Regions from separate parts of the Peribacillus sp. AS_2 genome, predicted to be linked through region 2. Evidence: riboswitches for the same ligand, from Rfam matches in the RefSeq annotation. Region 2 holds a riboswitch; the other holds the start of a gene.
The links. A riboswitch is a leader RNA that binds a small molecule or an ion and turns the genes downstream of it on or off. The one in region 2 is predicted to bind cyclic di-GMP.

Region 1 (15,765 bases), on a different contig from region 2:
GAGGCAGATCCTTGCGAAAATGCTCTACATGGAATTGAAGGCCAAAACGCGGATGTTCCTTCATGGCCCCATAAAAAATATAGATCTCATCCTCATGCATCCTTGGAAAATAACCTGTTACGACCGCTTCCTTCTCTTCATATTCCAGATTCGTTTCATGCACACGAATTCTAACAACCGAGTACATATTTTCTTCATTATGAAAGATCGTCACTAAATGACTGCCTTTCATGAACTTTTTCTCTTCTGAAAACAAATCCAACGAATCTTGCTGGCTCAACTCTTCTCCCCACCTTTCCATGCATATGCTTTTTATTTACTCAGCATTCATTTCTTCCATCAGTTTCTTACCGTGCGCAGCAAGCATATGGTCAGGCTGTGCTTCCAAAGCCTTATCAAAATAAACCATCGCGGATTTCGCATCCTCACGATACCCTGCAAACGCAACACCTAAATTATAATAAGCATCCGCATGGCCCGGATCCTGTTCCACAACTTTATTCAGTTGATCGATCAATTCATCATACAATTCCGCATTAGCAAGACATAACGCATATTGGAATCTTGCATCAACATCCTCAGGGCTCAGCTCCACCGTTCTCTGCAGATAAGGCATCGCCAATTTCGGTTGATCCAATGCCATCAATGTCAATCCAAGCATGAAGTAAGCATCGCTGTTATCCAGTCCCAGACGGATGGCCTTTTCAAACATATCCTTCGCTTCGACCAGTTTAGAATCGGATTCATAATATAAGTTTCCTAATGAATAGTACGCCGCTGCTGCATTTTCATCCAGCTCGATCGCCTTTTTGTAAAACTTGACCGCTTTATCCGTTTCACCAACGGCAGTCAATACATTCCCAAAGTTTATGTAAGCAACAGGCTCATTCGGGTTTTCCTCGATCGCCTCATTAAAAACTTTCGCCGCTTCTTCGTATTTCCCTTGCTGCATAAATTCAATACCTTGTTGATTCTTATCCATATCCATTCACACTCCATTTTTATATTAAAAAGTATAGCATAAGCCAGTGGTCGAATTCAGGCGGTCACCCGCAATCCAAAAGAAGTCCCCAACCGCAAACACAGCTGGGGACATGATTATTTTACCCTACGTAAGTCAGTTTTTCACCTTTTTTAAATACTTCATCAATCGTACCGCCGCCAAGGCACACTTCACCATCATAGAAGACGACTGCTTGTCCAGGTGTGATCGCACGGACTGGCTCGTCAAAGATGACTTCGACATCACCATTGTCCAAGACCTTCACCTTAACACCGCTATCGTCCTGACGGTACCTGAATTTTGCCGTACATGTGAATTCATCGGCAGGCGCATGTTCCGCTACCCAGCTGACATTCACTGCACGAAGGGAATTGGAATACAGCACATCATTATCAAAGCCTTGACACACATACAGTACATTGCGCTTCAAGTCTTTTCCCGCAACAAACCAAGGATCGCCGCTGCCGCCAATTCCCAGACCGTGACGCTGTCCGATCGTGTAATACATCAATCCGTCATGCTTGCCCATTACCTTGCCATCCATCGTGACCATATCACCCGGCTGAGCTGGGAGGTAATTGCTTAAAAACTCTTTGAAATTGCGTTCACCGATAAAACAGATCCCTGTAGAATCTTTTTTCGTTGCCGTGGCAAGACCCGCTTCTTTCGCAATTTCACGGACTTCCTTCTTATCAATGTGTCCAAGCGGAAACATGACTTTTTCCAACTGTTCTTGAGTAAGCTGGTTCAAGAAGTACGTTTGATCTTTATTATTATCGATACCGCGCAGCATTTTGTATTCGCCATCCCGGTATTCAACCTGTGCGTAATGACCTGTAGCCACATAGTCGGCACCAAGGCTTACCGCATGTTCAAGAAAAGCCTTGAACTTGATTTCCTTATTGCACATTACATCCGGATTCGGGGTACGGCCCGCTTTATACTCATCCAGGAAATAAGTGAAAACTTTATCCCAATACTGCTTCTCGAAATTGACCGCATAATAAGGGATGCCGATTTGATTACAAACGGCAATTACATCATTGTAATCTTCCGTTGCCGTACAGACTCCGTTTTCATCTGTATCATCCCAGTTCTTCATGAAAATCCCGACCACATCATAGCCTTGATTCTTCAATAGCAGGGCTGACACAGAAGAATCCACGCCTCCTGACATACCCACGACGACGCGGGTGTCCTGTGGTGCTTTTCTCATTCTGTCACCTCATTTATTTTAAAGTAAGAATTATCTTCTCACTAATCTATTAACGATTTTAACGGTGGTTTCTGCCGCCTGCCTTACTTCCTCTTCCGTGTTGTTCAGACCGAAGCTGAAACGGATCGAATTCTTCGTCCGCTCCGAATCTTTCCCGAACATCGCCACAAGCACATGCGACGGATCGATTGACCCGGCCGTACAAGCGGATCCGCTCGATACAGCAACACCTGCCAAGTCCATATTTACGAGCATCGATTCCACATTCGTACCCGGAAAACTAACATTCAGCAAATGCGGCAGCGACTGATCCATGGATCCGTTAATTTCATATTGTACATCCGCCTCATCAAAGACGGCAAGCAATACGTCTTTGAAGCGCTTGTATTGCTCCTTTTTCTTTTCCATCGTGCTCTGTGCAATTGAAACAGCTTCTGAAAAACCGGCAATTGCCGGCACACTCTCCGTACCAGCACGGCGCTTGCGTTCTTGCTCCCCGCCATATAAATGCGGATTCAGCTTCAACCCTTCACGAATATAAAGAAAGCCGATTCCCTTGGGACCGTTGATTTTATGCGCGGATACACTCAGTAAATCCACACCCAGCTCACGAACGTCGATAGAGATCAAACCATATGCCTGGACCGCATCCGTATGGAAAACGGCTTGGTGACCCTTGAGCACCTGCCCTATTTCAGAAATCGGCTGGATTGTACCCACCTCATTATTGCCGAACATGACCGAAACCAAAATCGTGTCGTCCCTCAATGCCGCCTTTAAATCGGCAATTGAAATAAGCCCCGCCTCATTCACAGGTAAATATGTGACCTCAAAGCCAGACTTCTCAAGGTGTTGGCAAGTATGCAAGACCGCATGATGCTCAATCTCCGTCGTAATGATGTGCTTCCCTTGTTCTTTATAAGCATTCGCAACACCAATGATCGCCGTATTATCAGCCTCGGTTCCGCCGCTCGTGAAAATGATTTCATTCCGCCCGGCACCGATGCTCGCTGCAATACTCGAACGCGCCTCATCCAAAACATGGCGCGCCTCCCGTCCGAAAGCATGAATGCTCGACGGATTTCCGAAATCATTGCTCATGACCCTCATCATCACATCGATCACATTCGGATGCATCGGTGAAGTCGCAGCATGATCTAAATATATTCTGTCCACTTTTTTGTCGCCTCCATTAAAAAACGCAAGCGCCTACATAATAGGCGCATTGCTGATCAATTAAATATAGTACATATAAGAATCGATTTCACCCGTATCCTTGTAGCTCGCCAAATCCATAAGCGTCGTATTATCCAATACATCCTTCACGGCATCGCGAATCCTGATCCAAAGCTGACGCTTCACCGGCTCTTCATCCTCGATTCCCTCAACAGGCGTAATCGGCCCTTCCAATACACGAATGACATCACCTGAAGTAATCTCCTGAGGATCTTTGGACAGGACATACCCGCCATATGCACCGCGGACACTCTTCACCAACCCCGCATTACGAAGCGGCGCAATCAACTGCTCCAAATAATGCTCCGACAAATTATGCGTCTGGGCAATCGATTTCAAACTCTTCGGGCCTTCTCCATAATGTTTAGCAAGCTCGATCATGATCGTCAAACCATAACGGCCTTTAGTAGATATCTTCATACATATACACCTCAAATTATTTATCCGTTTCTAAATTCTTTTGAAATTATAGCATATTCCCGCCGGAATTGCATTCACCCGCCCTTCCTTTGTCAAATTATCCTAATTGGAGAGGTAGGATAAGTGGAAATAAAGAATGAAATGTAAACCGTTCGAGGGGCATGATCGAATTATTCGAGACTGCCCTATGGGAAATCACCCTCTTTTTATAGCATAATCAGCGCATTTCCCCCATCAGTTGTGATACCTTATATAAAAAGGAGAGGTGCGCAATGAATATTAAACCGCTTGCTTTCCGGATGCGGCCTCGATCGATTGATGAGATCATCGGGCAGGAGCATCTGGTCGGTGAAGGAAAAATTATCGCAAGGATGGTCAAGGCCAAACAGCTTTCTTCCATGATCCTGTATGGTCCCCCGGGAATTGGCAAGACATCGATCGCAAGTGCGATTGCCGGAAGCACGAAGTTTGCGTTCCGGACGCTGAACGCAGTGACCAATAATAAAAAGGATATGGAAATCGTGGCAGCCGAAGCTAAAATGTCCGGTAAAGTGATTCTGCTGCTTGATGAGGTTCATCGGCTCGATAAGGCGAAGCAGGATTTCCTATTGCCTTATCTTGAAAACGGGATGATCACCCTTATCGGTGCAACGACCAGCAATCCCTATCATGCCATCAATCCGGCCATCAGAAGCCGGTGCCAGATTTTCGAGCTCAAATCATTGGTAACCGAGGATATAACCAAAGCGCTGGAACGGGCACTTCATGATGAAGAGCGGGGACTTGGTGCATATGAAACCGAGGTCAGCTTTGATGCCCTTACCCATTTCGCGACTGCTTCGAATGGAGATGTCCGCAGTGCCCTTAACGCACTTGAGCTCGCCGTCATTTCCACAGAACCCGATGAATCCGGAAGCATTCATATAGATCTGCAAATTGCCGAGGAATGCATGCAGAAAAAAAGCTTCTCCCATGACAAGGATGGAGATGCCCATTATGATGTCCTGTCCGCTTTCCAAAAATCAATTCGCGGCAGTGATGTGAATGCCGCCCTTCATTATTTGGGTCGCTTAGTCGAAGCCGGCGATCTTGTAAGCATCGCCCGCCGTTTGGTAGTCATCGCTTACGAAGACATAGCTCTTGCCAATCCCCAGGCTGGCCCCAGGGCCCTCGCTGCAGTCGAAGCCGCTGAACGACTCGGTTTTCCTGAAGCCCGGATCCCACTTGCCAACTCAGTGATCGAGTTATGCCTATCACCTAAATCGAACACGGCCATTGTCGCAATCGATGCAGCCCTATCAGACATTCGCAGCGGCCATAGCGGCGATGTACCAGATCACCTTAAGGATGCCCATTACAAAGGGGCCACAGAACTCGGCCGCGGCATCGACTACCTATATCCTCATGACTACGAGAATGGCTGGGTGAAGCAGCAATACTTACCGGACAAACTTCGCAGCAAAAAATATTACAAACCGAAAAAGAGCGGGAAATTTGAACAAGCACTTGCCTCGGTCTATGAAAATATCGAGAAAAAGAAATAACTCCGGATCACTTCAAATCCGGAGTTTTTTTATTGAAAACTTTCAACATGCCTATGTTGACAAAACTGCCTCCCCATTGTTCATTCATCATCTCAATGATGCCATCTTTCACCGCACTGATCATCCCACTAATCTAACGGACGCAAACTAAATTGAGCACGGACCAGTTTTTTGGTTTGTAAACAAAAAGTGTACATTCCACTTCTATTAAAATCCCTACTGCACGAATTTCCCAAAGAGATCCAATTCAATATATTGACCATTATCCCGCAAAAAACCACCAGTAAACCATTATGTTTTAATCATCCATAGGCAATATGTACAATTGTCAGCCAAACACTCCGGCTAGGTCCTTTCCTAAGAAACCGATTAAAACTAAATTCCCTTTGAATTGCCTTGCTTGGCGAACTTTTCCCGTATCTAGTAAATGGATTACAATCCTAGCGTCAATTATGAGTCTAGCGGCATGTCCTTTTACAAAAGAAGGCACAACAACTCTTTGGTTGCTGTACCTGTATGGTCAATCTTCGTCTTTATAGATACCCTTCGATGCTTTAATCATATTTTCCAGCCACATTTTCTTAAATACATTCACACGACGAGGAGTGCCATTTTCCTCTCCCTCAGCTGAATTTTCAGTTTCTTCTTCTGCAGCCTCGGAAAGGATTTCATTTGAACTGCTTTCATCTGATGAACTTTCCGTTGAACTGCTTTCATCTGATGAGCTTTCCGTTGAACTGCTTTCATCTGATGAGCTTTCCGTTGAGCTGCTTTCATCTGATGAACTTTCCGGTGAATCACTTTCGTACGATGAGCTTTCCGCTGAATCACTTTCGTACGATGAGCTTTCCGTTGAACTACTTTCGTACGATGAACTTTCAGTTGTATATTCCATTTATTCTTTAACCTCCAAAATTTATTTATCCTCTAGGGATATCCGTACTGCATATATATGTTCCTACTTTCTAATAGGGACTTTGCTTATCACCCATTTTTAAGTAAATCTCCGTTCTAATTTAACTAGTTGTTAAATCTGATTAGCTTTCAGTTGAACTACTTTCATCATCTGATTGGCTTTCCGTTAAATCACCCTCGTCTGATGAGCACACTCTCGTACGATGAGCTTTCTGCTGAATCACTCTCGTACGATGAGCTTTCCGCTGAATCACTCTCGTACGATGAGCTTTCCGCTGAATCACATTCGTAAGATGAGCTTTCCTCTGAATCACATTCGTATGATGAGCTTTCCTCTGAATCACTTTCGTATGATGAACTTTCAGTTGAAAATTCCATTTGTGCTTAGCCTCCGAGACTTATTTATTCTTTAAGGATATCCGTATTGCATATATATGCGCCTTCTTTCTTTGAGGGACTTTGCTTATCACCCATTTTGAAGGAACACTCTCCATCCATTTTGACTGGTCCAATTCATTAGATTCATAGTTTTTCTCATTCCAAACAAAAAAAGTAACCTCGGACTCTTTTCCGAAGCTACTTTATTATTCCTTCATATTAGCTATGATGTCCTTTTAGCCAACCGATCACTGATTTCCCACTAGATTCTCGAAGCCCCTCGACACTTTCCTTAGAGATGATCTCGCCATCCTTAATCAGAATGACTTATCCATTGGCCCCTACCCCATAAATCTTCCCCGCTTCGAATATCAAGTCCAGTAAAGCTTGCTGTAAAATCATGATTACCCAAGTGTAAACACTAGGCCAAATTGCACAACTAATAACCAAATAAGTGTAGATTTTCCAATCAGCCACTCCTTTAGCATTAAACCTTTAAATGAAGAATTGTTTTAGTTGAGTTACACCAAAATATGTCAAAGGTATTATAAAATAGTAAAATATACTATTCTTTTACTATGAAATTAAATATAATAGATGAAGTGGTTACAAAAAGAGGAAGGAAGTAAACTATGAGACATGAAAAAAAGAAAAAAAAGAAACGGACATGGCTGAAGGTAGTCGGGATAATTGTCCTACTTTTTATACTAGCTGGGGGAGCCTTTGCCTACTCCGTATGGAATTCACTGACAAAAACCGTTGACACGATGCATACACCAATAGACCGTACTACGGATAAACGAACGAAAGACCTTGCACTGTCAGATCAAGAGCCATTCTCGATGCTCATGCTTGGTGTCGATGAACGTGATGGCGACAAAGGCCGTTCAGATACAATGATTGTCTTGACAGTCAATCCACAAAAGAAATCGGTCAAGATGCTAAGCATTCCGCGTGATACACGGACCGAGATCGTCGGTCATGGAACACAGGATAAAATCAACCATGCATTTGCCTTCGGCGGCGCGAAAATGTCCATGGATACCGTTGAGAACTTCCTGGATATTCCAATCGACTATTATATGAAGATCAATATGGAAGGCTTTAAGGATATCGTTGACGTAGTCGGCGGCGTGACCGTTCAAAACGATTTGGACTTCACATCCGATGGCATTCATTTTGCAAAAGGTACGCATACCCTTAACGGGAAAGAAGCCCTTGCCTATTCAAGAATGAGACATGATGATCCTAGTGGTGATTTCGGCCGCCAATCCAGACAACGTGCCATCATCGAGGCTGTAATCAAGGAAGGCGCTAGCCTTTCATCATTGACGAAATACGATGAAGTCTTCGCTGCACTCGGTAATAATATCCAGACGAATTTGACGTTTGATGACATGATGGACATCCAAAAGAACTACAGGGACGCAAGCAAAAGCATTACCCAATCGTCCATAAATGGAAACGGAACGAAAATCGACGGCATCTACTATTATATTGTGTCAGATGAAGAAAAAGAAAAGGTTCAATCCGAATTAAAAGAACAATTATCCATAAAATAAGAAAAAATGAAAAAGCTGTCCGGACCCGCATCCTGACAGCTTTTTCATTTTCCCCGTCCAATATTCTGACAAAAAACGAACACCAAATGTAGAGATTTGTTGGAATTTTTGTTGTTTATTAGGCATGAAAAGACGGTATAATCTAATATGAGCTGACAATCCCATCTTCCCCTTGCCCCTTTCATCACTTGACACAATTATTCTTTGGACCCGGAATTCCATCAACCGTCATTCATCAACTATAATAAATGATCCTAAACAAAAGGAGTGGATTTAAATGAAAATCAAAGCAGGCAGCTGGGCTATGCTAAGCAAACAGGACAAAATGTTTATTCTGAAAGCCATCAGTGACCGTTCAAGAATGAAATATGTTTCATGAGAAGTAGATCTTTTCGGCATTATATGAGAGCAGCGCCTCTCCCTTTTCAATAAAACGAACTTGAGCCTGAAAAAGGAGAGGAATCTATTCAAATTGATAATCCCATAACAAACGCCATTCGCCTTTTTCTTTGACGACATAACAATTTTGTTCCAAAGTAAACACCCCAAAGCGAGAATTGAAGACCTGTGTAACCGGAATTTCATAGGCCGTTTTATGCTGCCTTCCATCCTTATTCAGCCTCCGGTTCTTCACTTTCTTTGGACGGCCTACATCATACTGAAAGGTTTCCACATCCATATGCTGTAAAAATACATGTGACCGATTTTGCACATAATCTGCCCGATTCGGAAACCGCTGCTTCATTTCAGAACTTAACAATTCCCAGGACTTCCCGAACTCCGCTTCACTTTCATACTCATAGAAATCTTCAACCACGCTTTTTGATCCGTTGGGAAAAAGAAAAATGATACAGGATCCTACAGCTAAAACCACGAGAATAGCCGTCAATACTCCTATTGGAATCTTACTGAGTCTCCTCACCCTCATCACCCTCACAGGTTATCATTCATTTATATATATAAGGGAAAACGATAAAAAAGAAGCATGTTATTAAACATGCTTCTTAAGTATATGTATCAAAAATGATTTCTTAGATTCATTGACGCCTCCTCCATCGATAAAAGAAAAGAAGATGACCATCGCCCATGAAACGAGCAAAATGTTGAATATGTTTCTACGGATCATATACTATCAGGTTGTTCAATGATCCCGCTTAATTTCTCCTTAATCTCTTCCACAAGTTCATTTACAGTAACATCTTGTCCAGACTCACCCTTGGCAAAAGTGTCTTTTATAATATCAAAAAAATCCATGCGAAATTTCCACTCCAATATATAATTGAGCCACCATTTCATACTGTTGCTAAATTTTTTTCAAAAATAAGGAATATAGCTCATGTATTTGATAATCACATATAAAGCGGGAATTGGCAAGCAGAAACTAGTTTAAAAACCAAAAATTTACCCAATTTTAACATTTCTGAAATATCCCTTAGGAATGAATACTAGTAAGTTATAGGTAGATAGTTTGGGTATAAAAAACAAAAAAGGACCGATTCTGAAGTGAACCCAAAAAGTTAGACACTTTATTTACTTAGGCAGCCTTTAGGGCATGAACCCGGTAATCTACCGGGCTCATGCCTTTTAATTTTACCTTGATTCGTTGATGATTATAGTAATGGATATATTCTTCTAGTTCTTGTTTGAAATGCTCCATGCTTTCAAATTCTTGAAGATAGAGTAATTCGGATTTTAATAAGCCAAAGAAGTTTTCAATGACCGCATTATCGAGACAATTTCCTTTGCGGGACATGCTTTGTGTAATGTTATGTTTTTTCAAGTCATGCGAGTATTGTTTCATCTGATAATGCCAGCCCTGATCTGAATGGAGAATGGGTGAATCTTTCGATTCCAAGCGATCAAAGGCATTATCCAGCATTTTGGAAACGAGCGGATAAACAGGCCGAGATTCGATATTATAGGCGATGATTTCACCATTAAACAGGTCAAGAATGGCTGATAAGTATAGTTTCTCCCCAGCTAGTTGGAATTCCGTGACGTCTGTTACCCATTTTTCATTGGACTTTGCCGCCTTGAAATCACGTGCTAGAATGTTGGGCGCAATCTTGCCGATGTTCCCTTTGTACGAACGGTATTTCTTCATGCGAACCAATGACTTCAATCCTAGTTCATTCATCAATCGGAGAACTGTTTTATGATTGATGCGAGCACCTCGGTTACGTAATTCTAGGGTGATACGCCGATACCCATAACGCCCTTTATGCGTATGGAAAATCTCTTTGATAAGGGATTTAATTTCTGTGTATTTATCCTCACGCCCGAAGGCGTTTACCCAATAATAGTACGTACTCCGTGCCATTTTAGAAATGGATAGAAGCAGATTTAAATCAAATTGTTTCCTTAGTTCATGGACTACTTTCGCTTTTTCTTTCTTTGTAAGGCTTCCTTTTCTTGAACTAAGGCATTCAACTTTTTTAGATAGGCATTCTCTGCACGTAAGTATTCTAATTCGGCAAGAAGTGCTTCTTGAGAGCCATTAGCTGGCGATTTTTTCTTAGTTTCTTTTTTCATGGATAGACGCCCCTTTTTCTTTGGTTTAAGGGCGTCTATACCTCCTTCCTTAAACTGATTTGCCCAATTCAAAAGTGTAGAATCGGAAGGAAGGTTATAGTGTACAGCGGTCTCGTTGATCGATGCCCCATATTCGTTCATATATTTAAGTACCTCTAGTTTAAAGGGCAGAGTGTAATTTGTATAGGATGAAACAAGTCCTTCCATCCCATGTTTTAGATAGCGAGCGACCCATCTTTTCAGAGGGGATAAACCTACATTTCTTTCTTGAGCAATGGATTTATAGGATTTTTTCCCTTCTAAGTACTCTAAAACTGCATTTGATTTTTCGTCTATCGAATATTTAGTCAAAAAAACTGCACCTCCAATTGTTAGATGTTGTCTAACAATTGGGGTGCAGTTCATTCCTCAGCCCCTTCGATAACACAAATTATGCTTGTCCCATTAAATAAGTCATTAATGATATCAAAACTAAAATAATTGTAAAATAAGTGCCAATAAAAATTTTCTTACTTCTCTGTTTCTTTTCATAAACTTCCTCGAACGTAATGAATTTGTTTTTTGTCATCAAATAGTCTCCTTTTACTTTGATGGCAGCTATCAGACATCGCCACTTGCGAAGTCCCTTTGCTTGATCCCTATAGTATAGTATCGGCACATAACCAAATACTTTTAGGTATTATTAACTATTTTTTATAGGCTATATTTCTTGAATCTGTAAAAGGTTACGTCTAACGCATTATGTACATTAAAAAATTCTATGATAATCATTTCAAATCCTGCCTAGGTATCATTTTAATATTTAAATTTATTAAGCACTTACTTTATAAAATTCATGATTATTTTTATCCAACCGCAAAATGCCAACCATAACGGTACACTAAATACAGTTCCCCACATTAATCCCTTCAAAAAGGCAATAGGTACATCCATAATAAAAATCCCCCTCAATAAGGTTGCATTTTTTTATTATTATCGCCATGTTCTTTATTCTGGATACCTTTTACGTTAATGAAAATAAAAAAAGAAGACTGTATAACAGCCTTCCTTAACATAATTTTTATCCCTGATTTGTTTTTTCCAGTTCATTTTCCTTGATGAACTCCCGCACATCTTCAATAGATAATCCTACATTTTTAGCCTCTAACATTAAATAAACCCATTCTTCCCGTTCATTGTTAGCTTCCATGATAAACCCCACCCAGCTTGTGGTAACACAGCCGTCTTAGCATGTAGCCTTAGACCTGTAATTTTGCGTCCCTACTTTTCAATAGGTTTGCCTTTCTCAAGTATATTTCACATTATGATCTTCCTATTTTGGTTCATGGAGTTAATCTTTTCATTCTTTCTTTTTAAGAAATCGTAATAGCCCATGAATTTTTTCACTAAGTATTAAATACTATATTCATGTTAATTATACTTAAAATCCTGTCCATTAATTAAAATACTTTTCGTTAATTTCCGCCATCATTCTACAATATTCTTAAAATCATAACTATATATATCTAGGAATTTTTATCAATCACAACAAGCTGAATAGGGATTAATATTAAAACAAAGCATTACGTTAACTTTCTTCGACGTTTATTAAAAACTTTCATAAAAATACTTCCTTCTTCTGTTTTAAAAAACTTAACTCCAACTAATTTTAAAGGTGTCCATATTTCTCTCATTTGGTATAAAGGCATTAAAGATCATCCTTTCTTCTATAAATTATTAATTGAGCTTTTTCTTTTAAAAGTGACAGGTATATATTAAATAGTAACATCTATTATTTTACATTTTTTGTTATTTTATTTTATATTCTTTGATAGAATTAACAGGTTATAATTTAACATAACAAACAAAATGTTCTTTATAACGAATAGTTAAATTGAAACTACCATCTTTACATTATTATGTCAATTGGTTTCTTAGTTTATTCTATTTGCATATTTAGTAGTTTATTTCCCTCTTACAGGAATAATAAACATCACCTGTATGTCTAATCCACAACTTGCTAACTAATCCCCAAACTTCCATATCTTACATTAAATTTATGGTAGTGGGAACAGGATTTATCCATTGGCCAAATTCTTGAAATTATTAAGGCATTTGTGTTCCGACTTTCAACTATGCTCCTTTTTATTAATTGACAAAAGTTTTTATTCGCCCATTAAACATTTCATAATTGAGCCTAAAAATTAGGATATGATGGTTAATATTGTATTTTTCTGTCTTTTCTTGTCTGTTTTAAAGAACTAACTATACTTTATTAAGAACAAGTGCTATATTATAAAAAAAACGGTTCCTATGGAGGAGGATATGACTAGATATGAGGAATTCGACTCATTAAGGGGTTTAGCTGCTCTCATAGTGTTAATTGGGCATTATTTGATGGTATACCCTTCATATGCTAATTATCAGTATGGTTCAAACAGCTCCTACATAATTTATTTATTCAAGGAAACTCCTTTACGCCTTTTTTTCAGCAGTGGAAATGAGTCTGTCATTCTATTCTTTGTATTGAGTGGTTTTGTTTTGTATTTATCAGTTAATAGTGCTAAATTCCACTATTCTACATACTTAATAAAACGAGTGTTTCGAATTTATTTACCATATTTAGTAGCAATAAGCATGGCTATATTGGCTAAAATGCTTTTAAGCCAAATTGATTTGCCCTTTATCACAGACTGGTTTAATAAAACTTGGACAGGCCCAGATACTCCTTCCTTATTAATAGAACATCTTTTGTTTATAGGGCAGTACAATACAGACGCCTATAACAATGTTATATGGTCTCTTGTACACGAAATGAGAATTTCAATTATATTTCCTTTACTGATTTTTTTATTTATACGAAAAAAGCTTAAAGACTCTTTATTATGGCTTTTTGTTTTAATTTTTTCGTCGACTATTTTTTTGTTTTTGTTTGGTTCTGGTGGCGATATAACCAGCATTCTTCTAAGTTTCCACTACTGTACTCTTTTTTTAATGGGAGCAATAATAGCGAAATATCGACATGGGCTTTTTTCCTACACCTTGAAAATGAAAAAACCTGTAAAAATCGCATTGTTGCTGGGTGCAATTATCTGTTTTATGTACGAAGGCATCATTGGTGAAGTGGATTTTTTAAACAATTATATTTTCAGGGATTATGTAGTCTCGTGCGGTGTTTGCATTTTTATTTTCATGAGCGTGTCATCCCAGAAAGTTTCAAAGATTTTGAGGTCTAGAATGCTAACTCTTCTTGGGAAAATTTCATATAGCTTGTATTTGTACCATCTTATATCCTTATTCTCATTGATGTACCTTTTCTATAACAAGCTGCCTACCGGTTTAATATTGATCTTTTCCTTTTTCTTTTCTTTTTTACTGTCTACAGCTTCCTATTTACTCGTGGAAAAACCATGCATGAGGCTCGGAACGTATTTCACAAGAAACAAACAAGAAAAAGGAATATCCAAAGATCACTTAGCATTAAAACGCAAAATAGGATAAATTCTTTGCAAGTTGTTAACGAATTCTTACTATCTCTAAAAAAGTGGTGAAATCGATGAATGAAAAAGTAAAAATTAAAGATTTTATACGAATCTTAAAAAAGCGAATACTTATCATTATTCTATCTACCCTTTGTATTACTGGTTTCATTATTTTTTCGTCCATGTACCTTATGAAGCCAGCCTATCAGTATTCCACTCAAGTTCTGGCAGGATCTTTAAGCATGGATCAAAAAGATGCTTCCATAAACAAAGTGCAAGAGAACAGACAGCTTGCCCTATCGTATATGGACATCATTAAAAGTCCTCAGATCATGTTAGGAGTTAAAGAGGAGTTGAATCTTAAGACTTCTAGCTATGACTTACTTAAGCAAGTTTCCATTACTAATCGAGATAATTCCCAAATCATCACGATTACCGTCAAGGATTCAAATCCTGAATCCGCTAAGGACATCGCCCAAACTGTCGCGAGACATTCGATTTCTAATTTTAAAGACATTACAAACGTTAAACAGATTAGCATTCTCAATGATAATGAAATGGGGCAAGCAGAACTGCTTTTCCCAAAGCCGAAATTCATCATAGCCATTTCAATCGTATTAGGCTTTTTTGCTGGAATAGGCTTAGCACTTTTTAGAGAGCATTTTGATGATTCAACCTACTCCGATAGGGAGCTTGAACTTCTTGGAATTCCATTATTAGGGAGGCTGAATTTGAATACCAAAAGAATAAACAGAAAACGTAAAACAACATATAAAACCTTACCTTCCACAAAACGGGGTGAATATAGTGAGTATTAAATTCACAAGGAAACAATCCTTTTACCTAAATGAAATCAATAAAGAGCAATTTTATTCGATATGTAACAATATCGAGTCTAACCTTAATAAAGACGATTCAATATTAATGATTACATCTCTTTCACAATCACAGAATATTGTAAATGCATCAGCGTACTTAGCACTTGCCTTTTCTGAGCAGCGTAAACGAGTCCTTGTAGTGGATGCTAATCTGCGCCAACCTTCGCTGCATCAAGTGTTTAATATCGATAATTCATTCGGTTTGACTAACCTGCTTTTAAATGAGAAGCCCATTAACGAACATGCTATACATATTAAGGGGCATCTATTCTGTATCCCTACAAGCGAAGCCATTTATGAACCAGCAACATTATTAACATTAGAGACCCTTCCGACTCTGATTGAAGAGTGGAAGAAGGATTTTGACATCATTTTATTCCATACATCAGACAGTTTAAATAAACCTGATGCAAATATCATTGCTAAATATTGTGATGGCATAATATTAGCTATACAAGAAGGCAGAGATAAGTTAGAGAAAATTGCCGGTGTGAAAATGCAATTTGAACGGGCAAATCTTGAAATTTCAGGATCAATGATCATTTCTTAATTCAGGGAGGATAACCAGTGGATTCGAAAGTCAGAGTCGATAGGCAGGAAGAAATCCTTACAAAACCACT
Region 2 (15,765 bases):
ACTAGTGATGTCGGCGGTGTACAGGAATTGATTCCCGATCGGAGCAAGGGCTGGATAACGGATATCGGCAATGTCGAACAGCTGAAACTGGCCATTTGCAATGCTTTGGAATTAAAAAAATCCGGGGACTTGACAAAGATAGGGCTGGATTTACAAAAATTTGCAAAAAACAACTTTTCTATAGAGATTTTAGCCAATAACGTATATAATGTTTATTTGAGGATGAAAAATTAAAATAAGCATTTATATATAGGTTTTCTTATAGATCGTTACGGGTATTAGATTTTTAGTTGAATTGAGGTGGTTTTTGATGTCGTTCCTGATGTTAATAGGGGCCTTGTTGGTAGCCTTTTTATTATCCATTTTTTTGACTCCTTTTGTCGGAAAGCTGGCCTTTAAATTAGGAGCTACCGATAAACCGAGTGAGCGAAAAGTGCATAGTAAAATTATGCCGCGCATGGGCGGTTTAGCTATATTTTTGAGTTTTTTCATTACCTTTTTGCTTTTCATGGATGATTTTGGGCAGCAGCTGCCCCTTCTGGTGGGAGCGCTTGTCATCATATTGATCGGGATGGCTGATGATATTTTTGAATTAAGAGCTGCACCCAAATTCCTGGGCCAGGTTTTGGCTGCCCTGATTATCGTATTATGGGGCGGTCTTGAAGTGGAATTCATCAACTTGCCGTTCTTTACCGATACTCTTGAATTTGGTGTTTTCAGTATACCGATCACCATTTTATGGATCGTCAGCATCATTAATGCAATCAACCTAATAGATGGACTGGATGGTCTTGCAGGCGGTGTCTCAACGATCGCATTAGTGACAATTGCAACTATGGCCCTTATTAAAGGGGACCTATTTGTTGCCGTGGTCGCATTGATCGTGATTGGAAGCACTCTTGGCTTCTTGAAATATAACTTCCATCCGGCAAAGATTTTCATGGGAGATACAGGTGCCTTATTCTTAGGTTACATCATTGCCGTTCTGTCCCTGCTAGGGTTTAAAAACGTAACGATGATTTCCTTGATCGTACCGATCATCATTTTGGGTGTTCCCATTTCGGATACATTTTTCGCGATTATCCGCAGGGTCGTCAATAAACAGCCGATCTCGGCTGCTGATAAATCACATTTACATCACTGTTTGATAAACTTGGGATTCACCCATAAGCAAACTGTCTTGCTCATTTATGCTTTAGCTGCTTGCTTTGGTTTAGCGGCCATAATCTTTTCATTTGCCACGATGTGGGGGGCTTTGATCCTTGTAACGGGACTTCTGCTGATCATAGAGATTTTCGTGGAGAAAATTGGCTTGGTCAATTCAAACTACCAGCCGTTGCTCAAGATGCTCAACTTTAAAAACAAGCCATGATCATTTAGGAATAGATTACTAGATTCGCTAGTTTTATTGGAAAGCCACCAATCGTTTGAAGTAACGGTTGGTGGCTTTTTTTGTAATGGGTGCTTGATCTTATTAGGGCCATTCTTGCGGCAGTATGTGATTTCAAATGGAATGCATTAAAAACCCCCACTCATGACGAGTGGGGGGTTCGCTTTATTCTTGTATTTGTGATTGAACTGCTTCAGTTTGATTGCCTTCAGCTGGTCCCAGGTTCAAGTGGGATTGAAGCAACAGCTTAGTGTTTGCTAATGATGTATCGTTCAGCTGATAATAATAGGTTCCGTTAATGGTAGAATCCTGACCTTCAAGTTTGATGGTTTCAAGATTGATGCCTTTATCGGTAGTCACATATTTTATGAAACCTCTCATTTGCGAGAATTTAAGGTTCGTTGTCATATTGTCACCGACAGCTTCCATTACGTCTGTATATTTCGTCAGTGATCCAGCAGAGGTTGCTTTGGCAATGATGGCTTTCAGGACTTCCTGCTGACGCTCGCCGCGTTGGATATCACTGTCCTTTTTACGTGTCCGTGCAAATGCTAATGCTTCTTCACCATCAACGGTCTGTAATCCTTCTTCGAGGTGGATGGCATTCTTTTTGTCATGTGAATCGATTTCATTTATTTCATAAGGGACGTCGACTTCGATGCCATCCAATGAATCTACGACATCGATGAAAGCATTGAAGTTCATGCGAACATAATAATCGACAGGGACATCGAGTAACTCCTCTACGGTGTCCATGGTCGCTTTCGGACCGCCGGCTGCATGGGCCGCGTTGATTTTCGTGGTTACGCCTTTAGCTGGCACGTAAACATATGAATCACGCGGAATGCTTAATAGCTTTATAGATTTTTGATCTTTATTGAATGTGGCCAGCATTAAAGCATCCGACCGGGAGTTTCCTTTTAAGTCACGGTCCTTGCTATCATCGATTCCTATGAAAAGGATCGAGAAATTATCTTCGAGCGGGTCGATAGCTGCATCCCGCTTTGCTGAAGCTTCCACAGGGTCATAGGAATCATTGAATACATTCTGGGCTTTCATATACAGGGTTGCAGCATACGTAGAAGCCCCCAGACCAAGTACCAGAAGGGGAACAAGCAATAACCAAAGCCTCTTTCGCCTTTTTTTCTTTGTTTTTTTAATTTTATAAACACGCCTAGTAGTAGACATCTTTTTCTTCTCCTTTTAAATAACGAACATCAGACATATATCGCTATTTTTCGAATCCTGCAGTTTATATTTCGTCATATATTACACCTAATTTTACAATGATTTAATAATTTCGTAAAATAAATATTTCTTTTCAATTATATTACAGCAAAAAAAAGGGAAAATATGCAGGAGTATATCAGGAGAACTCCTCTTCCAAATAAAGCATTTCTTCCTCCGTGATATGGCCCTGACCATTTGTCAGCTCTGTAATCCAAGCGATATATGTCTCTTTTTGTGTTTCCTCAACATATACAAGGATATTGACCTGATCAAGGTATTGAATTTCCTTTATTTGATAAATGGAAGAGCGCAATTCGTTTTCCAATTTTCCAAGCCAGGTATAGTCGACGGTTGTCGAAATGACCCGCATCAGTTTCCTAATGACGACACCAGTGGCATTTATCCCTTCTGAAGTCGCTTTGCTGTAAGCGCGAATGAGACCGCCAGCACCAAGTTTGATGCCGCCAAAATACCGAGTGACCACAACAGCTGTGTCTTTCAGTTCTTTCTTCTTAAGCACTTCTAGGATAGGGACGCCTGCCGTTCCGCTCGGTTCCCCATCGTCGAGGGCTTTTTGGATTTGATTTTGTTCCCCGATCATATAAGCTGAACAATTATGTGTAGCATCTTTGTGCTTTTTCTTGATTTCCTGGATAAAGGCCTGTGCGGCATCTTCGGTTTCGACCCGGGCGATGTGGGAAATAAAACGGGATTTTTCAATGACGATTTCATGTTCGCCGCGACCTGCCACCGTTAAATATTGAGTGAGCATATAATTCCACCTTCGTGCTTCCTATTAGTTGATTTATTATAAGGCTTTGCGGAAAAAGTGGCAATCACGATTCATTTACATACTGCATGTGTAAAGAAACTTTAATATAAGATAAAGATGTACGTGTTATAATTAATTTCATTGCCTGTTATTGTTATTAGCTGGTCATATATGCTTAAAAGAATAACATTATAGGAAAAACATGAGTTCTGTGCCATTATCCTGGCTTTACCTTAACGTGTCCTCTCATTTCAAGGATTTTGCCATTTAATAAATGCATCTGTTTCATATGATAATCAATGGAGCGGAATATCCCATTTGATTGAAAAGGATATTTTGTATTAGGATAATTGATATAGCTTTCGGCCTTTAATAGGCAGACTTAATGGCCGGATTATGAGATGTATAGTAAGTATGTACATTTTATGGAAATCAAAAAGGGAATTAACGTATTTTTAAACTTTTTTTGGTACAATATGTTCATGAAGGTTACTTCATACAAATGTTTCCTGAAATTTAACCATTCATGAAAAAGGGAAAGAACTTTTTTCCATATACATAGTCTTTAAGACAATAAATTGTTTAAGTCTTTTGATTTAAGTGGAGGGATCTTAATGTCCATAAAAAAGGTTGATGCTAAAGCATTGGACAAGATCTTAGAAACAATGGTGAGCACTGTTAGTGAAAGTAAGGATGAAGTCTTTGATATCGGCGAACAATGCCGAAAGGACTTCGAGACATTATCAAAAGAGCTTGATGATGTGAAAATCAGGGTCGCCATTGTGATAACCGACAGCGATGCACTGGATTCAAAAGCCAGATTTGCTCGAAAAAGGCTTTCAGAAGTCAGTATGCACTTCAACCATTTTTCTGAAGAACAAGTGCGTGATGCTTATGAAAGGGCACATAAGCTGCAAGTCGATTTACAAATTAACCGGCAATTGGAGAAAGAGCTCCGTAATCGCCGGGATGAACTTGAGTTAAGGTTAAGGGGTTTGCAGCAGACGATCGATAAAGCGGTGCATCTCGTCTCGCAAATATCGGTGGTGCAGAATTATTTGACACAAGATCTTAAATTTGTGGGGGAAGCCCTTCAAGAAGCGAAACGCAAGCAGGACTTCGGACTGAAAATAATCGAAGCCCAGGAGCAGGAACGTAAAAAGCTCTCACGTGAAATCCATGACGGTCCGGCGCAAATGCTGGCAAACGTCATGATGCGCTCAGACCTGATAGAACGAGTGCAGCGGGAGAGAGGTCCCGATGAAGCGTTAGTGGAAATCCGCAGTTTAAAGGTCATGGTAAGGAATGCTTTATATGAAGTGCGAAGAATCATCTATGACCTTCGGCCTATGGCGCTTGATGATTTAGGACTTGTTCCTACCCTCAGAAAGTACCTGCAAACGACCGAAGACTATAATAATGGCGTGAATCTGAATTTCGTCAACCTTGGGCAGGTCAAAAGGCTCCCTTCCGATATGGAGGTCGCATTATTCAGGCTGGTTCAAGAGGCTGTACAAAATTCATTGAAGCACGCGGACCCAAAACAGATTCAAGTTAAACTGTCCATTTCCAAGGAGATGGTGACCGTCGTCGTCAAAGATGATGGAAAGGGGTTTGACTCTTCGATTCAAAAAGAAGGCTCATTTGGCTTGGTTGGAATGAGAGAAAGAGTCGAGCTGCTGGAAGGTGAAATGACTATCGATTCACAACCGGGAGCAGGCACTTTGGTATTTATCCAAATTCCCTACCATTTAAATAATAGAGAATAGACATATTAAATAGAAACTAGGAGGAAGAAGCCGTTGAAGACTAGTATCGTCATAATCGATGACCATCAGCTTTTCCGTGAAGGCGTAAAGCGCATATTAGATTTTGAATCATCCTTTGATGTTGTTGCCGAGGGTGATGACGGAAGCGAAGCTATGGATCTTGTTGAAACACATAAACCTGATGTTGTTATCATGGATATCAACATGCCGAACATGAATGGGGTCGAAGCTACAAAAATGCTCGTGAGCCGTTACCCTGAAACAAAAGTCATCATCCTTTCCATTCATGATGATGAAAACTACGTGCAGCACGCATTGAAAACAGGAGCACAAGGTTATCTGTTGAAAGAGATGGACGCAGACGCGTTGATCGATGCTGTGCGTGTAGTCGCTGAAGGCGGCTCATACCTTCATCCGAAGGTCACCCATAACTTAGTTAAAGAATATCGCCGTTTAGCAGCTGAAGAGGGTGCTGATCGTGATTCCGTACATACGATAGAAATCAGGAGGCCGCTTCACCTATTGACTCGACGTGAATGTGAAGTGCTTCAGCTTTTAGCTGACGGGAAAAGCAACCGGGCCATCGGCGAAACTCTATATATCAGTGAAAAAACAGTCAAGAACCATGTGAGTAACATTCTTCAGAAGATGAATGTGAATGACCGTACACAAGCGGTTGTCCTAGCTATTAAAAACGGCTGGGTAGAAGTGAAGTAATCAAAGCGTTCGATAAGTCCGGCCCTTCAGATTCCGCAATGCGTGCTGAAGGGCTGGATTTTTTTGTTGGATGTGATCATATTCAAATTTTTGGTAATTTAAAAAGCTATTTAATGCAAATAAAGGCATTTTCAGATAGAATGTTGAATATGGTACGAAGTAAATTTTTATAAGGATGGTACTGATATGAAAACCGCAGTCGTAACAGATAGCACTGCATATATACCAAAGGAAATGCGTGATCGTTTACATATACATATGATGCCGCTTAATGTCATTTTTTCCAATGAAGCTTACCGGGAGGAAATTGATATTACTGCGGATGAGTTTTATGTGGAAGTAAAGAGGCAGGAGAAATTGCCGACCACTTCACAGCCTCCAATCGGGAAGTTTGTCGAGAAGTTCGAGGAACTGCAAAAAGAATATGATGATGTTATTTCCATTCATTTATCGAGCGGCATCAGCGGCACGTATCAAGGAGCGGCATCTGCAGGTGAAATGGTCGAGGGAATCAGGGTTCATGCGTTTGATTCGGAAATCAGCTGCATGGTACAGGGGTTTTACGTGATCGAGGCGGCAAAGATGGCACTTGATGGCAAAGGTGCAGAAGAAATCATGGCCAGGCTTGAAGAAATGAAACCATCGGTCAAGGCATACTTCATGGCAGATGACCTATCCCATCTCCAGCGCGGGGGCCGCTTAAGCAGTGCCCAAGCTTTGATCGGCAGTCTGCTTCAAGTGAAGCCGGTGCTCCATTTTGTTGATAAAGTCATCGTCCCATTCGAAAAAATCCGTACAAGGAAAAAAGCGATGAAACGGATTGCCGATTTACTTGGAGAAGAGGCGGCGAGCGGCGAGAAATATAAGGCCGTCATCATTCATGCAAAACGGGAAAATGAAGCCAAAGACTGGAAAGCGGAACTTGAAGCACGGTTCCCGAATGTCGAATTCGACATCAGCTACTTCGGCCCAGTAATCGGAACGCATCTGGGCGAAGGCTCGATGGGGATGGGCTGGTATAAAATTTAAGCTTTGACGCCTTTACTAAGTGAAAGGCGTTTTTTTATGAACAAAAAGGAATCCGGGAGTTAAAAGCGAATGATAAGGGGGAGTGTAATTTATCAAGAAATGGAGGTTGCAGTTTGATAAAAACGAGCATTTCCCCGCCTTATTCCCCTGAACTTCAGAACCATCTCACCGGAAAACATCTTTTGGCCTTCGAAATCCCCTTCTCCCAAGAAATCCTCACAGAGCACCTCAAGAATGGGTATGTCTCGGAAACTTGCGGCGTGCAATCCGGGAACGGCTGTTATCACTGTGTACGCTGCGGTAACAAAGATCAAACCTTGTTTTATACTTTCCCTTGCAAGATTTGCAATCAAGATTGCACTTACTGCCGCTCATGCATCATGATGGGACGGGTCAGTGAATGTGCAAAGCTTTATAGGTGGACTGGTCCCGGCATTCAATATACGATTCCTGACAATGTGATGAGGTGGATGGGCACTTTATCGGCAGGTCAACAGAATGCATCCGACTGTGTCGTTGAAGCCGTAAACGGAAAAGATGAATTCCTAGTATGGGCTGTATGCGGGGCAGGGAAGACGGAGGTGTTATTTCCAGCGATTGAGGCAGCCTTGCTTGCCGGGAAACGGATTTGTTTGGCAACACCGCGTACCGATGTCGTTCTCGAACTCTCCCCAAGGTTAAAAAAAGCTTTTCCTGCCATTGAAGTCACTACCCTCCATGCCGGCAGTGAAAATCGACATGGTTTTTCGCCACTGACCGTTTCCACGACCCATCAGCTTTTCCGTTTTATTGAAGCTTTCGATGTCATCATCGTTGATGAAGTCGATGCGTTTCCCTACTCAATGGATGATTCGCTGCATTATGCGGTTAATAAGTCGAAAAAGGTATCCGCGGCAACCATCTACTTGACCGCCACACCTTCGAAGAGCATGCGGCGGCTATACCGAAGCGGCAAATTGAAAGCCTTCATAATCCCGGCCCGTTATCATCGCCAGCCAATCCCCGTTCCTGAAATGAAGTGGAGCGGCAATTGGCAAAAACTATTCCTTCAACAAAAGATTCCATCGAAAATCAACGCATGGGTAAGTGAGCGCCTTAACCAGAATATCCCCTTCCTATTGTTTTTTCCAAGCATCAGAGTGATGGAGCAAGTTCTTCCGCTGTTTCAAAGGCTGTCCCCTGAATTATCGATTGTCCACTCCCGGCACCCTGATCGAAAGGAAAAAGTAATGGCCTTAAGGAATGGACTCGTTCCGGGACTACTGACCACGACCATCCTGGAACGGGGCGTGACAATCGAGCGGTTGGAAGTAGCCGTGATCGGTGCTGAACATGAAGTGTTTTCTGAAAGTGCTCTCGTTCAGATTGCCGGCAGGGTAGGGAGAAGCTTTGCGAATCCTTCCGGGACGGTCACCTTTTTTCATTACGGTAAAAGTGAAGCGATGGCCGAGGCGGTCCGCCATATACAGATGATGAATAAAAATGCCATGAAAAGGGGGCTGCTGGATGAATAGATGTCTAGTTTGTGATGAAGGAATGCAGCAAGCTTTGACATGGGTGAGCCTGCTTAAGCAGGCCGAGGCAAGGGCAATCTGTGAAGGATGTGAGGTGAAACTTAATAGGATAACCGGAGATACATGTACAATGTGCTCAAGGGAGCTGGGAGGGGACAATATGACCGGTGACCTCTGTCCCGATTGTTCAAGATGGGAAAGGAATAGGGAATGGGGAGGCTATTTGTCTAAGAACATAGCGCTATTTCATTATAATGAATACTTAAAAGATCTGATTGCTAAATATAAGTACCGGGGTGATTATGCGTTGGCTGAGATTTTCGTCCCTTTTTTGAAAGAAAGGTTAAAGGAGGTGGAGTTTGACCTGGTAACCGCCATCCCGCTTAGCGATGAACGGCTTAAGGAGCGGGGGTTCAACCAAGGAAAGGCTTTGGCAGATCTAGTTGGACTTCATACGGTTGAGACCTTGACAAGAATCCATACCGAAAAACAATCAAAAAAATCTCGTAAAGAGAGAATGTCATTACCGCAGGTTTTTCAGGTCATGCAATCTGATATGCTGGAGCATAAATCCATTTTGATCATCGATGACATTTACACAACTGGCACAACTCTCAGGCATGCAGCAAAGGCATTGATAACGGCTGGGGCCAAAGAAGTATCATCGATCACACTGGCTAGGTGAAAAAGCTTATTTTAATAAAACTTCCTAAAGTATCGCCGGGATTATTCGATATATACAGTACTGAAGAATAATCGCCGTGATGGTGAAGGAGGGGCCTCGATGGATGTATTCAACTGTCCAAACTGTAATTCGTTATTCGTTATGACGAAATTCCGTGATGTGTGCGATGCCTGTTATAAAGAAGAAGAAGCCCAATATGATAAAGTGTATGCATATATTCGCAAGAAAACAAATAGTACGGCGTCCATGATGCAGGCGGTTATGGAAACCGGCGTTGAAGAAAGGTTAATTATTAAATTTGTGAGAACCGGAAAGCTGAGAATTTCACAGTTTCCCAATCTCGGAATTCCTTGTGAAAAGTGCGGCGCCAACATCAAGAGCGGAAGGTTATGCGGCAAATGCACCAATTCGCTCGTTACGGATTTGCAGGCATTTGAATATGAAGAAAAGCGCCTGACTGAAATTCAAGGAAATGATAAAAAAAATACGTACTATATGAAGGATGAGCAAAAAGGGTAATTCATTCATGGAAACATAATGCCGTTTTTGTTAGAATATTCGATATTGAGAACAATATTCGACAATGGGTTGTGAAGGAAAGATTACAGCAAACAATTAAAGAAATCGGTTCCTTGTCGATAAAAAAGATAGGGAGAATAACACAGTCCAGAGCCATTTTCATGTGTTAAGGAATCGAAACATAATGGGATTTATAAAATCGACCGAAGGAGAGGATCTGGAATATGAAAATCAATAACGTCGGTATGACAGGTGTTAACCCTTATAATCTTCAAGCCAATAAAACGGGGAATATCAAGGAATCCAAGGTCAAATCCTCGGATAAAGTTGAAATTTCTTCAGCGGCAAAAGAAATGCAGCAAGAATCGAAGATGATTGCTGCAAGACAAGCAAAAGTGGATGAACTGAAAATCCAGATTGAAAAAGGAAATTATAAATTGAATGCACAAGCCACGGCTAAGGGTCTCATCGATTTTTACCGAAAATGAATTTTTCATGAAAAAGAAGCTTGAATGAAGTGGACGGAGCTAGTTTCCGTCCTTCATTTATGAGCGGAGGAGGCAGCGAAATGACTGCACGGAACATCATCGGATCGCTTGAAAAATTGATCAAGCTTCATAAAAGCTTGAATCAATTGGCGATAAGAAAAACGGCCATTTTGAAAGCGAATGATACCGAGGCGATTACTGCCCTGCTGATTTCGGAACAAAAGCATATTAAAGCGATCAGCCAGACGGATAAGGAAAGAGAAAGGGCAGTCGAGGAATTTCTTGCAGCCAATGGAACGGCGGGACAGCCTGCCTCCATCCATACCGTGACGGAACTGACAGGACCAGAAGAAACGGAAGTCCTTAAAATGCTAAAAGCGGCATTGATCGATGAAGTGGCAAAGCTGAAGGAGCGGAACGGTTTAAATCAGCAACTGATCTATCAGTCTCTTCAATTCATCTGGATATCCAGGAAATGAATAAGAAGAAAAAGTCCTCCAATAAATACACAAATCCGTATGAAAGTCTATCAGTGGATGGCGTGTTCTATGATAAAAGAAATTGATTTCCTTCCCTTTTGGAGTCCAAATGGTTTCGACGTTAAATATTTTTAAATTTTCTGTAAATAAAATAGGCTTAATTTTTTCTTTCTAGCATAGCATTTGATATAATGAAGCTAGGGCAGACATCAACCCTTTCCAAACCTTCCGACAATTGTTTCATTATTTCGACATATTTCATGATGTGTTTCTAAAAGGAACCGGAGGGGTATTGTAGAATCTAACTGTATAGTCTTAATTTAAGGAGGACTCACTTTATGAATTACAACGTACGCGGTGAAAACATTGAGGTAACTCCAGCAATTCGAGAATACGTCGAAAAGAAAATTGGCAAGTTAGAACGATATTTTAACAATACACCAGATGCAAATGTGTTAGTCAATTTAAAAGTGAACAATAATACATCTAAGGTCGAAGTGACGATTCCCATGCAGAATTTGGTTCTTCGCGCTGAAGAGGAAAATGCGGATATGTATGCTGCCATTGACTTGATCAATGATAAGCTTGAACGCCAAATTCGTAAACATAAAACGAAGGTCAATCGCAAGTTCCGAAACAATCTATCGACTACACCCGATGCATTCGCCTTCAATACGGAAGCTGACGAAGTGGTGGATGAATTCGAAGACGATAATGATATTGAAGTGGTCCGCAATAAACGCTTTGATTTAAAGCCAATGGACAGTGAAGAAGCGATTTTACAAATGAATATGCTTGGTCACAGTTTCTTCGTTTACACGAATGCGGATACTAATACAACAAACGTAGTGTACCGCCGAAAAGATGGACGGTATGGATTGATTGAACCTAGTTAATTATTATTCTAAGATCAAAAGCACAGCACAGCCCAGCCTCTGGGTTGTGCTTTTTTACATGTTGATAGAATCCGTTAGAACGTAAAAATGATTGCTTCTTTTTGTTCTCTAAAAAACAAAAAGTTCACTTAAAAGAACAAAAAAATGTTCTTCATTAAGATAAATAGTCAATTTCATCTATTAAAATACCTCTATCTTTTGCACTTACTCGAATTGTCAGTTCTTTAAAAAGAACAATAAGTTATTTGTAGAAAACAATTTGATCAAGGTGCAGAGGGGGTTGGATTATTTGTATCGAAAGAATTGCCATACATGCCATAGAGCTTCTTTTAGCAGTGCGGAATATGGAAAGTGGCTTTGCCCGACCTGAGATGAGGATTTAACTTCGCAAAAAGCCCACGAGGCACTTATAATCGAGAGAATCAATACATCCCAAAGAATTTTTAAGAAGAGAAAACGAAATTGAATTAGTCTATGAAAAATCACCTGAACTTCAAATTTTCTTAATATTGTAATATTTTGTCGGATGAAAGTTTTTGCATTTATGTGGATTACCGACATAAAATAGCAATATATGGAGTGTGTATCCGTTATAATATGATTATAGGTAATGTATTTGGTAATAAATACCACGACAAAGGCAAACTCCTTGAAAAATGAGGGCGCAAAGGCACAGGTCTAAGGTCCTTTTGACTATGATGGCTGGTCTGCCTGAAATACAAGAGTATTTTAGGAGGTAGAAGAGGTGGCTAATGTGGAAATGGATCAAGAATGGGTGAAATTGATTTCTGAAGCAAGAAGCTTGGGTTTCAAAAAAGAGGAAATCATTGCTTTTTTAAAACGGGAAAGCCCTGAGGCAATTTTTGAGGAGAACGATGGAAAATAGGTTCCGAACAAATTCGAGAACATCCCTATAAACAGTGGTTCGATTCATAGCTGTTTATAGGGTTTATTCTTCCTTGGGATTCTTGTGTGTCTAGCTTATTCAAACTGTATTCATCAGGATTATGTAAGTAAACTAGTGCACTACCACTCTACTCTTCTTTATCTTTTCTCCACTTATTAAACTCGATGAATTCCCTGAATTGTTGTTTTGAGACACCCGAATTCATGGCTTCCTCAACGATTTTCATCCACTCATTGTCCAAGGTTTCCTTATTTGGAGCATCGTAAAGCAGGGCATCAACTGGGATGTTAAGTACGGAGGAGATTTTTTCAAGAAATTGAATAGAAGGATTCGTTTGTAAGTTCCGCTCGAGCGAACTTAAATAAGACTTTGCAACACCTGCTTTATCGGCAAGTTCAGTCATCGACATTTTCTTTTCTTCTCGCAGTTTTTTTACACGTTCACCAATCATCAATACCACCTCGAAACATGTTCTATTTATCTTCCGCTAAAAAGTTTCGGCAGCCCACCTTATCATTCAAAACATGACGCCTGTAAGGTTGGATTACCTTGACATGCTATCTCTAGAGAGGACACAGCATCTAGTGATGGAAGGTTATGGATAATTCACATTTGCATATGGAATAATGGGGAGTTTGCAACATATTTTTTATACTTCCTCCTATTTTAACAGTTTTCCTCCTCATTTATCCATTGTTTTTCGCAAGAATTGCATTCAGGTCTATACCAGCGAAGTGACATGAAGTTGTACCTCTATGATAGAAGTGGTAAAATTAAGCGTGCATTAGTAATAATAGAAGGTGTGTTTCTTCTTACTTATATGAATTTTATCATTGAACGATCATTACCATAATAGAGGAGCGTTATTGAATGCTTAATATATTAAATAAAGTTTTTGATCCGAATAAGCGAGAAATCAAACGTTTAGAAAAAATCGCCGATCAGGTCGAAGCGCTGGCTGATGAAACTGCTGCGTTATCGGATGAACAGTTGCGTGCCAAAACGGAAGAGTTTAAAGAGCGTTATCAAAATGGGGAAACCGTTGATGATTTGCTTGTCGAGGCTTTTGCGGTTGCGCGTGAAGGGGCAAAGCGTGCTCTGGGCTTATATCCTTACCGTGTTCAAATCATGGGTGGGGCATCCCTTCATGATGGAAATATCTCCGAGATGAAAACAGGGGAAGGTAAAACTTTAACATCCACGATGCCGGTTTATTTAAACGCGCTTACCGGTAAAGGTGTACATGTCGTTACCGTCAATGAATACTTGGCACACCGTGATGCCACCGAAATGGGTGTATTGTATGATTTCCTCGGTTTGACCGTCGGGTTGAATTTGAACAGTCATTCTAAAGAAGAAAAGCAGGCAGCGTATAATGCTGATATTACGTACAGTACGAATAATGAGTTAGGTTTTGATTATCTTCGTGACAATATGGTGTTATATAAAGAACAAATGGTACAGCGTCCCCTGCACTTCGCTGTCATCGATGAGGTCGATTCGATTTTGATTGATGAGGCGAGAACGCCATTGATCATTTCAGGTTCGGCACAGAAATCGGCTCAGCTTTATATCCAGGCCAATGCGTTTGTAAGAACCTTAAAGAAAGATACGGACTACACATATGATGAAAAGACAAAAGGTGTTCAGCTGACGGAAGATGGGATGAATCGAGCTGAAAAAGCGTTTAATATCGATAATTTATTCGATATTAGTCACGTTACTTTGAATCATCATATCAATCAGGCGTTAAAGGCTCATGTTTCCATGCATTTGGATGTGGATTATGTCGTCCAGGAAGGCGAGATAGTCATCGTTGACCAATTCACCGGCCGTTTGATGAAAGGCCGCCGTTACAGTGAAGGTCTCCACCAGGCGATCGAAGCGAAAGAAGGACTTGAAATTCAAAATGAAAGCATGACTCTTGCGACGATTACATTCCAGAACTATTTCAGGATGTATGAAAAACTTTCAGGTATGACCGGTACAGCCAAAACGGAAGAAGAGGAATTCCGCAATATTTATAATATGAATGTCATTGCGATCCCGACAAATAGGAATATCATCAGGGATGACAGGGCAGATCTTATATATGCGACAACTGATGGGAAATTCAAGGCTGTTGTGGAAGACATCGCCGAACGTTATACAAAGGGTCAGCCTGTGCTTGTCGGTACGGTTGCCATCGAAACATCTGAGGTCATATCTGCCTATTTATCCAAAAAAGGCATCCCTCACGATGTTTTGAATGCAAAAAACCATGAGCGTGAAGCGGAAATCATTGCGAATGCGGGTAATCAAGGCTCAGTTACGATCGCTACTAACATGGCAGGTCGCGGTACGGATATCAAGCTTGGTGAAGGTGTCAAGGAGCTTGGGGGCCTTGCCGTCATCGGCACGGAACGTCATGAAAGCAGGCGTATAGATAACCAGCTGCGTGGCCGGTCCGGCCGTCAGGGTGATCCAGGGGTCACTCAATTCTATTTATCAATGGAAGATGAATTGATGCGCCGCTTCGGTTCGGATAACATGAAAAACATGATGGCACGCCTAGGTATGGATGATTCCCAGCCAATTCAAAGTAAAATGGTGACAAGGGCCGTTGAATCCGCACAGAAACGGGTCGAAGGCAATAACTTCGATTCACGTAAGCAATTACTGCAGTATGATGATGTTCTCCGTCAACAACGGGAAATTATCTATAAACAGCGTTTCGATGTCATGGAAAGTGAAAACTTACGTGAAATCGTCGAAACGATGATCACGGCATCCATCCAGCGAAATGTTGTCGCGTTTGCTCCAATGGGCGATGAGGAAGGCTGGAATTTACAAGGCCTTGTCGACTACCTGAATGGTAACCTATTCAATGAAGGTTTAATCACTGTGGCTGATTTGGAAGGGAAAAACGAATCGGAATTGGTTGAGTTCATTTTAGCAAAAGTGAAAGAAGGCTATGACCAAAAAGAAGAAGAGCTATCTGAAGAACAAATGCGTGAATTCGAAAAAGTAATCGTTCTTCGTGCAGTCGATAGTAAGTGGATGGACCATATTGATGCAATGGAGCAGCTGCGCCAAGGGATCCACCTTCGTGCTTATGGCCAAATCGATCCGCTTCGTGAATATCAATCCGAAGGTTTTGCGATGTTTGAAGCGATGATTGCTTCAATGGAAGATGAAGTCGCGAAATACATCATGAAGGCTGAAATCCGCAACAATTTGGAACGTAAGGAAGTCATAAAAGGACAAGCGGTCAATCCGAAGGAAGAAGACGGGGGAAAAGTGAAAAAAGCCCCTGCCCGTAAAAAGGAAGAAGTTGGAAGAAACGCGTTATGCCCATGCGGCAGCGGTAAAAAATATAAGAATTGCCATG

Region 1: it holds a riboswitch for cyclic di-GMP, as region 2 does, so the genes downstream of both, OTG27_RS14965 (anti-repressor SinI family protein) here and sinI (DNA-binding anti-repressor SinI) in region 2, are expected to answer to the same signal.

The regions. Positions count from the first base shown of each region.
Region 1 is NZ_JAPTGA010000007.1:215,926-231,690, forward strand. It holds gene recD2 (SF1B family DNA helicase RecD2) at 1-280, opposite strand, end outside; gene OTG27_RS14910 (tetratricopeptide repeat protein) at 317-982, opposite strand; gene mnmA (tRNA 2-thiouridine(34) synthase MnmA) at 1,104-2,219, opposite strand; gene OTG27_RS14920 (cysteine desulfurase family protein) at 2,250-3,395, opposite strand; gene cymR (cysteine metabolism transcriptional regulator CymR) at 3,456-3,875, opposite strand; gene OTG27_RS14930 (replication-associated recombination protein A) at 4,148-5,419, shown strand; gene OTG27_RS14935 (hypothetical protein) at 5,940-6,314, opposite strand; gene OTG27_RS14940 (hypothetical protein) at 6,506-6,712, opposite strand; gene tagU (polyisoprenyl-teichoic acid--peptidoglycan teichoic acid transferase TagU) at 7,345-8,274, shown strand; gene OTG27_RS14950 (hypothetical protein) at 8,738-9,196, opposite strand; gene OTG27_RS14955 (YwzD family small protein) at 9,397-9,528, opposite strand; one part of gene OTG27_RS14960 (IS3 family transposase) at 9,809-10,713, opposite strand; one part of gene OTG27_RS14960 (IS3 family transposase) at 10,713-11,157, opposite strand; gene OTG27_RS14965 (anti-repressor SinI family protein) at 11,867-11,995, opposite strand; cyclic di-GMP riboswitch class I at 12,014-12,097, opposite strand; gene OTG27_RS14970 (acyltransferase family protein) at 13,111-14,286, shown strand; gene OTG27_RS14975 (YveK family protein) at 14,342-15,085, shown strand; gene OTG27_RS14980 (CpsD/CapB family tyrosine-protein kinase) at 15,075-15,695, shown strand.
Region 2 is NZ_JAPTGA010000001.1:277,216-292,980, forward strand. It holds gene OTG27_RS01295 (glycosyltransferase family 4 protein) at 1-234, shown strand, start outside; gene OTG27_RS01300 (glycosyltransferase family 4 protein) at 323-1,372, shown strand; gene OTG27_RS01305 (LCP family protein) at 1,556-2,578, opposite strand; gene OTG27_RS01310 (YigZ family protein) at 2,757-3,392, opposite strand; gene OTG27_RS01315 (sensor histidine kinase) at 4,007-5,161, shown strand; gene OTG27_RS01320 (response regulator) at 5,195-5,878, shown strand; gene OTG27_RS01325 (DegV family protein) at 6,065-6,907, shown strand; gene OTG27_RS01330 (ATP-dependent helicase ComFA) at 7,021-8,421, shown strand; gene OTG27_RS01335 (ComFC family protein) at 8,414-9,106, shown strand; gene OTG27_RS01340 (TIGR03826 family flagellar region protein) at 9,206-9,625, shown strand; gene flgM (flagellar biosynthesis anti-sigma factor FlgM) at 9,850-10,113, shown strand; gene OTG27_RS01350 (flagellar protein FlgN) at 10,194-10,592, shown strand; gene hpf (ribosome hibernation-promoting factor, HPF/YfiA family) at 10,931-11,488, shown strand; cyclic di-GMP riboswitch class I at 12,118-12,203, shown strand; gene sinI (DNA-binding anti-repressor SinI) at 12,234-12,374, shown strand; gene OTG27_RS01365 (helix-turn-helix domain-containing protein) at 12,523-12,846, opposite strand; gene secA (preprotein translocase subunit SecA) at 13,266-15,765, shown strand, end outside.